2 regions of the Oceanobacillus sp. M60 genome follow, and region 1 is predicted to be linked to the other one. Evidence: riboswitches for the same ligand, from Rfam matches in the RefSeq annotation. Region 1 holds a riboswitch; the other holds the start of a gene.
What was found. Region 1 has a riboswitch for lysine ahead of dapA (4-hydroxy-tetrahydrodipicolinate synthase). Riboswitches for the same ligand answer to the same signal wherever they lie in the genome.
Positions count from the first base shown of each region.

Region 2: another riboswitch for lysine. It lies ahead of ACW0TQ_RS13430 (Na+/H+ antiporter NhaC family protein); the one in region 1 lies ahead of dapA (4-hydroxy-tetrahydrodipicolinate synthase).

Region 1 is NZ_JBSSNH010000007.1:10,425-14,843, reverse strand. It holds gene ACW0TQ_RS16925 (5'-3' exonuclease) at 1-159, shown strand, start outside; gene ACW0TQ_RS16920 (PH domain-containing protein) at 459-884, shown strand; gene cysK (cysteine synthase A) at 888-1,814, shown strand; lysine riboswitch at 2,005-2,185, shown strand; gene dapA (4-hydroxy-tetrahydrodipicolinate synthase) at 2,438-3,319, shown strand; gene ACW0TQ_RS16905 (DUF819 family protein) at 3,491-4,419, shown strand, end outside.
Region 2 is NZ_JBSSNH010000005.1:50,082-54,500, forward strand. It holds gene ACW0TQ_RS13425 (sodium-dependent transporter) at 1-949, opposite strand, end outside; gene ACW0TQ_RS13430 (Na+/H+ antiporter NhaC family protein) at 1,167-2,729, opposite strand; lysine riboswitch at 3,003-3,178, opposite strand; gene yunB (sporulation protein YunB) at 3,242-4,039, opposite strand; gene ACW0TQ_RS13440 (YunC family protein) at 4,173-4,419, opposite strand, start outside.

The sequences.
Region 1 (4,419 bases):
GCCGAAATTAAATGTGATGTTCCGATTAGTTGTGATTTAGAGGATTCTAAATGGAATTTTAAAGAAGAGAAAGTGACATCAGCATTAGATAAGCTGGAATGGAAGCATGTAGACCGGTTACTGGCACCTATAAAGGATCAAACATCTGTATCGTTTTAATTTATCTTTAGAATAAACTGGGGTATCCTTTGTGCCTCCCCTGGGTATAGAGAATACCCCTCTTTTTGCTTTTGTCTGTACTCTCTGTTTCGGATGAGAATGTACATAACCTCTAGTATATCTTCCTTTCTATAAAGCCTGAAATTATTTTTGTTCTTTTTAGAGAACATATTGTGAGTCAGTATAAGTTTTCCTTATTGTTAAAAAAATAACAGAAACGGATTGCTGAAGTTTGGTATAAAGTCATACAAAAGCTATAATAAAAGAAGGAATATTGTTCGAATGAATGGGGGAATTGAATGTATTTTAAATCAAAGAAGGATAAATGGATGGCAATCGTTCTCTGGGCTATTGTGATTAGCGGGGTGCTCATTCCCCTATTCAGGGGCCAGGTGATCAATGTAGCGATTATGCTGCTGTTATGCGGTATATTGCTCTGGTTCTGGTTCCGCACGGGATATAAAATTGATAGAGATCGGTTAATTGTTTATTATGGCCCTATCCGGCAAACGATTTATATAGAAAATATGGAATTGATTCTTCAATCTAAGATGCCGCTAATTGCACCGGCATTATCATTGGACCGTATCCAGATTCGAAGCGGAAAATATGATCTGATAGCTATTTCGCCCAAGGATAAGCTTGCTTTTGTAGAAGAATTGGCGAAGTTAAATCCAAATATTTCAGTAGATAAACGTTTATTAAAGGATGAGGAAGGAGAATAAAAAATGAGAGTAGCGGATAATATTACAGAGCTCGTGGGAGATACTCCTATGATAACACTAAATAAACTGCAGCCTGAAAATGCTGCAAAGATATATGTGAAACTGGAAATGTTTAATCCAAGCGGCAGTGTGAAGGACCGGGCTGCAGTGCATATGATTCATATTGCTGAGCAGGAAGGACTGATAAAGGCCGGAGATACGATTATTGAGCCGACAAGCGGAAATACTGGAATCGGATTGGCCATGGCTGCCTCTGCAAAGGGATATCAGGCGATTCTGGTAATGCCGGATAATAGTACGCAGGAAAGACGAAATCTTTTGAAAGCATATGGAGCCAAAGTGGTTTTAACACCAAGCAGTGAAAAAATGCCGGGCGCTATTCAAAAAGCATTAGAATTGCAACAAGAAATACCAAACAGTTTTATTCCACAGCAATTTAAAAATATAGCAAATCCAGATGCGCATCGTAATACAACAGCACTGGAGATTTTAAATGATTTGAATCATCAATTGGATGCGTTTGTTTGTACTGCGGGTACAGGAGGAACTGTAACAGGTACAGGAGAATCGCTAAGATCTTATATTCCGGATTTGCATATTGCTGTGGTGGAGCCTAAAGGTTCTCCCGTACTATCCGGCGGAGAGCCTGGTTCGCATAAATTAGTGGGAACCAGCCCGGGTTTTGTTCCTGAAATCTTAAACACATCGGTTTATGATGAAATCATTCAAATCAATGATGAGCAGGCATTAAGTTTATTAAAAGAGCTTGCCCAAAAGGAAGGCCTGTTTGTCGGACCATCAGGAGCGGCTGCTATTTATGCAGCTACAGAAGTTGCCAAGCGCATGGAACCTGAGCAAAAGGTGGTTTGTATCGCACCTGATACCGGAGAAAGATACCTGTCTATGGATTTTCTGCAAGAGGAAGAATAGAGGGGCGGGGGAATCACCTATTTTTTTATTTTGCATAGTTTACCAGTAAAGAAACTTCATCATGTTTTTTTAACACCATGGAGGATGCGCACGCTGTAAAGCTTTTTTGGCTCTTTTGAAAAAACCTCTATTTTTCAATTGTGTTTCTCTGTTATTCTTGCTATAATACAGACAAATTCATTATTCATAGGTGAACGGTAGAGGTGCAAAAACCATTAGTAAATATGCTGAGACAGAATAGGCTGACGATGAAGCATATGGAAAGGGGAATTTGCCGAAGTATAATAAGCCTTATTCTTATTATACTGGTACTGGTATTGAATAAATCCAGTGCTGTCATATAGGAAACTATGTGGAGGGCTATCAGCTGAGAGGACATTAAGTGTTTAAGCAGCAGCGGTCTCCGTTGGTGCTTTTTATTTTGTGGAAATAATTGAAGTAATGCATGATGATAAGAGAAAAGGACCCTGAAAAAGTTGGAACAAACAATAATAACAAACAATAATACGGATTCTGCTTATCTTTATTACTTTCCACCCTCTAGTTTTTAAGGCACTTTACTTCGGTGCTATCCGTCTATTTTTCATCAAAGAATGTTGATATTATATAAAGGGTGTGTTGTTATGAATTTTGGAAAAGTGGTTACGGCGATGGTAACGCCATTTAACGAACAGCAGGAAATTGATTACGGGGCATTAGATCAGTTAATCGAGCATCTTATCGAAAATGGTTCAGACGGATTGGTGGTAGCTGGAACAACTGGAGAGTCACCGACTTTATCAGATGAAGAAAAACTGGCATTATTTTCACATACGGTACAAAAAGTAAATGGAAGAATTTCAGTAATTGCGGGCACCGGTTCTAATCAGACGAAAGGGTCTATTGCGTTATCACAAGCAGCTGAAAAAACTGGTGTGGATGCGATTATGCTTGTAACGCCTTATTATAATAAACCTTCTCAGGACGGTTTATATGAGCATTTTAAAACAGTGGCTGATTCCGTTCAGCTGCCGGTCATGCTATATAATGTGCCTGGCAGAACTTCTGTTGATCTGGCGGCAGATACCGTTATTCGTTTGGCTGCGGTTGATAATATTGTGGCGATCAAAGATGCAAGCGGCAATATGGATAAGATAACTGAAATGGCGGCCCAAACAGATGCAAGCTTTTCTGTATACAGCGGGGAAGACGCTTTGACCCTTCCGTCTCTTGCAGTTGGAGCTATAGGCATTGTTTCGGTTTCCGGGCATGTTATCGGCAATGAAATGCAGGAAATGATTGCTGCATATGAGCAGGGAGCCGTGAAAAAAGCTGCTTCCATACATCAGCGGATTCTGCCGGTCATGCAGGAAATGTTTGCAGCACCGAGTCCAGCTCCTGTAAAAGCAGCATTAAATCGCAATGGTGTCCATGTCGGCGGTGTTCGCTTGCCGCTGCTTCCATTAAATGATGAGCAGCTGCAAGCGTTAAACCATAAATTAGCGTTATTAGAGCAAGTGAAATAATCCTGTTGAAAACCTCTCTGACAATGGTTAGAGAGGTTTTTTTGATGGGGATTTTTCTGCATCATGATAGGTTAATTTCAAAAAAACACTCCACAATACCTAACAAATATTTAAAATGAAGTGGTAAAATATGATACATACAACCGAAAATAGAGAAGGGGCGGGGAGTGGATGAAAGAAACATTGATTCAAGCAGATGATAGCATTACGCTTTGGGGGATTATCATTATCTGGGCGTCTGTCAGTATTTTTTTAGAACAACGCTACAGCTGGGCTTCCAAGGTGACTGGGGCCATTATTGCATTAGTCGGGGCGATGGCTTTATCCAACTTTGGAATTATTCCCACAGAATCGCCGGTATATGATGCAGTATGGTCTGTTATTGTACCGTTAGCAATACCGCTTTTGTTATTTCACGTTAATCTTAAAAAAATATGGAAGGAAAGCAGCAGATTGTTGCTCATTTTCCTATTGAGCTCCATTGGCACAGTTGCAGGAACGATTATTGCATTTTTTACTTTACGGAATCACATACCTTTTTTAGACCAATTGAGTGGGATTTTCGGTGCTTCCTATATTGGAGGAGGCGTGAACTTTGCTGCTATGGCAGCTAAATTCGAAACCCCGGGGGAAATTATTTCTGCCGCTGTTGTTGCGGATAATTTAATGATGGCACTGCTGTTTATTATTCTAATGATGATTCCTGCACTTCATTTTATCCGTAAACGTTACCCGACGCCGCATGTGGAAGAGGTAGAAAAGAATCAATCGGATGATGATAAAACGTTGGCAGAAAGCTTCTGGAAAAGGAAAGAAGTTTCTTTGAAGGACATGGCACTTTCGATTGGAACAGCTTTTTTTTTAGTTATAGTTTCCTTAAAAATTGCCGAATTTTTTGCCGGGATTATTCCAAGTGGAGAAGAGGCTTCTTTCTTCAATAATCTGTTGAATGGAATTATCGGAGATCAGTATTTAGTATTAACGACGCTTACCTTTGTCGCTTTAGCAGTATTTCCAAATTATTTTTCCGGATTAAATGGCAGTCAGGAAATAGGAACGTATCTGATTCACATCTTTTTTGTCGTAATCGGAATACCTGC
Region 2 (4,419 bases), on a different contig from region 1:
ATCCATTAAATGCCGGCAACTCATTGATAATGGCCGGAAAGACAACAAAAGCAAGACCGACCCCGCCAGCGACGACATCATCCACACTGACACCGGCAGAAAATGCCATAAATCCTAATATTCCAAACACCCCAATTCCCGCTAATAATTCAAAGCCGGAATTTCCAAAACCAACAATAAATGCATTATTGGTAATATCAGATTTTTTAGGGAGATAACTTGAATACGTAATCATAATTGCAAAAGCAATCGATAAGCTGAAGAAAATTTGTCCATATGCTGCAATCCATACACTTGGTGACAAAATTTGACTGAAATCAGGTGTAAAGAAGGCATTCAATCCATTCATTGCTCCTGGCAGCGTGACTGCTCTTATTACAATAATAATAAATACGATGAGAAGCAAAGGAATAAAAATCCGGTTTGCAACCTCGATTCCTTTTTTTACACCGCGGAATAAAATTCCCAGCACCAATAGCCAAACAATCACTAACGGAATAACTACTCCCGGTACCAATCCGCCTATTTCCCCAGGAATCTCCGCCAATTGAAGATGCTCCCCAAATAAAAATCCTTCTGTATCTTCTCCCCAAGACAGATTAAACGAAAAGATAGAATAAGATATTGCCCAGGCAATAATTACCGAATAATATGTTGAAATAACAAAAGCAACAAGTACTGCCCACCATCCAATAAACTCTGTTTTCTTATTCATTTTTCGAAATGTCAAAGGTGCAGAACCCCGATACTTTTGACCCATGGTAAATTCCATAATTAAAATTGGAATACCCGCAGTCAGTAAAGCAAATAGATAAGGAATAAAAAATGCTCCGCCGCCATTTTCATAAGCAACAGCAGGAAATCTCCATATATTTCCTAAACCAACTGCTGATCCGACAGCCGCTAAAATAAACCCCGCCCTTGTTCCCCATTGTGATCGACTCTCCATCCATCATAACCCCCTTTTTTAATGAATAACAACAGAATGAAAGCGCATTAAATAAGAATAATAACAAAAATCATTACTTTCAGACTATTCATCTTGTATTATAGCTTTTTTGACATTTTTGTCAAATATCTAATTATGGAAATAGCAGGATTTAATTGCAATACCCTTATTACATCATAAAAGGCTTGGAATACTAAAATGTATTCCAAGCCTTCTGTTAAGATGCCTTCTTTTTATTTTTATTAATCAGGAAATGAGTAATCCAGACAATCCCAGCCAAAAGAACAAGCGTTACAGTTAAAGCTAACCACGTAGAATGAGTTAGTCCAATAACCAAGAAACCAATCAAAGCAGTAAAAGCAGCAATGAAAGCATAAGGCAGCTGTGTAATAACGTGGTCTATATGGTGCGCCCCGGCTCCGGTTGCAGATAAAATTGTTGTATCAGAAATAGGTGTACAATGATCACCGAACACTGCTCCGGCTAATACAGCCGCTAATGCAGGTAAAAATAGCCCCATATCTGTGTTCGCCATAACCTCCGCTGCAATCGGAAGCATAATGCCAAAAGTTCCCCATGATGACCCGGTTGCCAAAGCCATTAAACCGGCAATAATAAACAGAATAGCCGGCAGAAAATCTGCAGAAATAGAGGAATTATTTACTAAACCAGCTAAATAGCTTCCAGTCTCTAAAGCACCGATAATCGAACCAATCATCCACGCAAGAACGAGAATATTAATTGCAGGAATCATGGTTTTAAAGCCTTCAATAAAAATACGTCCCATGTCTGAGCGCGGTTTTCTTTGCTGCATATGAAAAATAATAGAAGTAAGAACAGCTGCAACACCGCCAATAATTAAGGAAAGATTAACATTCGTATTGGCAAAGGCATCAAGGATAGATGCGCTCCCTTCTGTTTCCATAATCCCTGTCACAATCATAGCAAGGACGGTAACAATAAATAAGACAATGATAGGAACAATTAAATGAAATACTTTTCCATCCTTATGCGGATCAAAAATATCACCTAAATCCCCAGAAACCTGATTTCTTTTTGGATCCAGCAGTTCTCCCTTTTCTTTTGCTCTTTTTTCATGCGTGCGCATCGGACCGATATCAAAATGAAAATACGCCACAATAAACACCAGAACAATCGAAGCAATCGCATAAAAGTTTAATGGAATCATTTGTATAAATGCTTCAATCGGCTGCAAATTTATAATTCCATTTGCTGCAAATAACCCGCCTAAAATACCAATAATATAGGCTCCCCAGCTTGATATAGGTGCGATTACGGTAACGGGAGCAGAACTGGAATCAATGTAATATGCCAGTTTCGCCCGGGAAATTTTTTGCCTGTCTGTTACAGGTCTTGCAATCTGTCCAACTGCTAAGCTGTTAAAATAGTCATCTATAAAAATAATCAATCCAATTACAGCAGTCATGATTTCCGCACCGGTACGTGTTTTCACCCGACGCAGCATCCAATCTCCAAAAGCTTTAGCCCCGCCAGAAGCTTGGAGAAACGCAGTAAGCACGCCCAGAAAGAGAAGAAAACTGATTAATAATAGATTCCCCATCTCCAAGGCTCCATCTGCATAAAAAATTGTATAAAATACCGTCCATATTTCTTTTAATGTTCCCCATATATGGAAATCATTTAATAATAATGCTCCTACAACAATCCCTGTTCCTATTGAGATAAGAACCTTTCTTGTTAACACCACTAATATCAGCATGACAATTGCAGGTATCAGTGACCAAAACGTACCTTCCATGTTAAGACCTCCAACGATTTATTTTCGAGCTGAGTATTTAAGCATTTTGAATAAGGTCAACGACGCGTAATGAATAATGGAAACTGCAGTTCCTTTTGAAATAATTACGTGCATATAACCGATTCGAAATAGGAAAGTAAGACACAGGGATATCTATCATACTCAAGTACTGTTTCACAGTAAAAACATATACAAATTACCCTTTAAAAACGCAAAAAAACAATGATAGAAAATAACCTATCATTGTTTCACCAATTCACGTTATCCTCCATTTCGATCAGTAGTTCTCCATGTAAATCATTACATGACAGCATAATACTTTTTCAGTAATATGCCAGCAATATAAAGCATGACCTCTTTATATACTTCGGCAAACTATCCTTTCTCCAGCAATCTTCGTTGTCATTCTCCTGCCGGATACTCATCTAATCTGCGCCTCTACCTCACCGATCTGATAAGGTTTTTATTCAATTATAAATATCTTCTCAACTAATTTGTACTATACTACATATTCAGTCGCTCTGCAAATCATCTTTTGGTACGGCAATATCAGGAGCATTTCCATCCCCGCCATAGAAATCAGGCACTTTTCCCATAATTGCGCCTCCATCTAAATAAAGCTCGGTATGTACAGTTCTAACTTCGGAGGTAAATGGCACAATAATTTGTACATCTGCTTCTACATTGATATACAGGGAAACCCAAGCTCCATTAATCCCAAATTCTTCTTTATCCTCGACCACATTTGTCCGCACTGCTCCAACCACTTCCATATTAATAGGAATTTTAGGACCTAAATTAGCCAGTACAGAATTTCCCGTTACTTGCCCTAAAGGAATCTCAATCAGCGTAGGATCAATCTGTACCCTGCCATCCGCACCGCCCTCATAGTCATAAGGCTCATGCAGATTATGCTCAAATTCAAGCTGCTCCCCCCGATTCACATGCGCAAAATACTCCTCTACCCGGTCAGTAGCTACCCGGTTGATTTCACTGATAACTGCAGGATCTCGGTTATATGTTACTAAATTTCCTTCATTGTCATAGGTAATGTTCAGGATATCCTCAAATCCATATTCCTCTACATAATATACAGCGGAGTTAATCGCTCTCGTAGCAAATTCATCCGCTTTTCGTTTGGCAATATCAATAACAATCGGTTCAATTTTGACGTTTATCAAATAAAAACTAAAGCCCACTACTGCAAAGAATAAAATTAACGTCAGCATCAGAATGGAGCGTCGAGAGGGGGGCATTCTTCTTTTTCTTCCCGTTCGCTTTCGAAATCGATATCTTCTTTTAAGTTTCAATGCAACAACCCCCTTCGTAATAATTTATGCAATTATGGAAGGGAATTAGAACAAAGGAAAATGGATTGGTTTTACATGTAAAAAGACACTTCTTCTGTCCCCTGCAAGAACAAAAAAAGTGTCTTTCCATGTATTATGATATTTTAAGCAATGCTTCTTTTCCTGTCATCCCGACTTCCCAGCCGTGCTCCTTCGATGCATCTGTTATTTTCTGCAACGGAGCGTTCAGCAATTGATCAATGGTTCTTACTCCCATTGCCCGGCCGGCGATAACGTTTCTTTCTTTCAGCTTAGGTATTTCATTAAAAATATCCACATCGAGCGCTGCACACATAATATACCCTACATCATTGCTGATTGTTAATAAGGTTGTTTGCGGC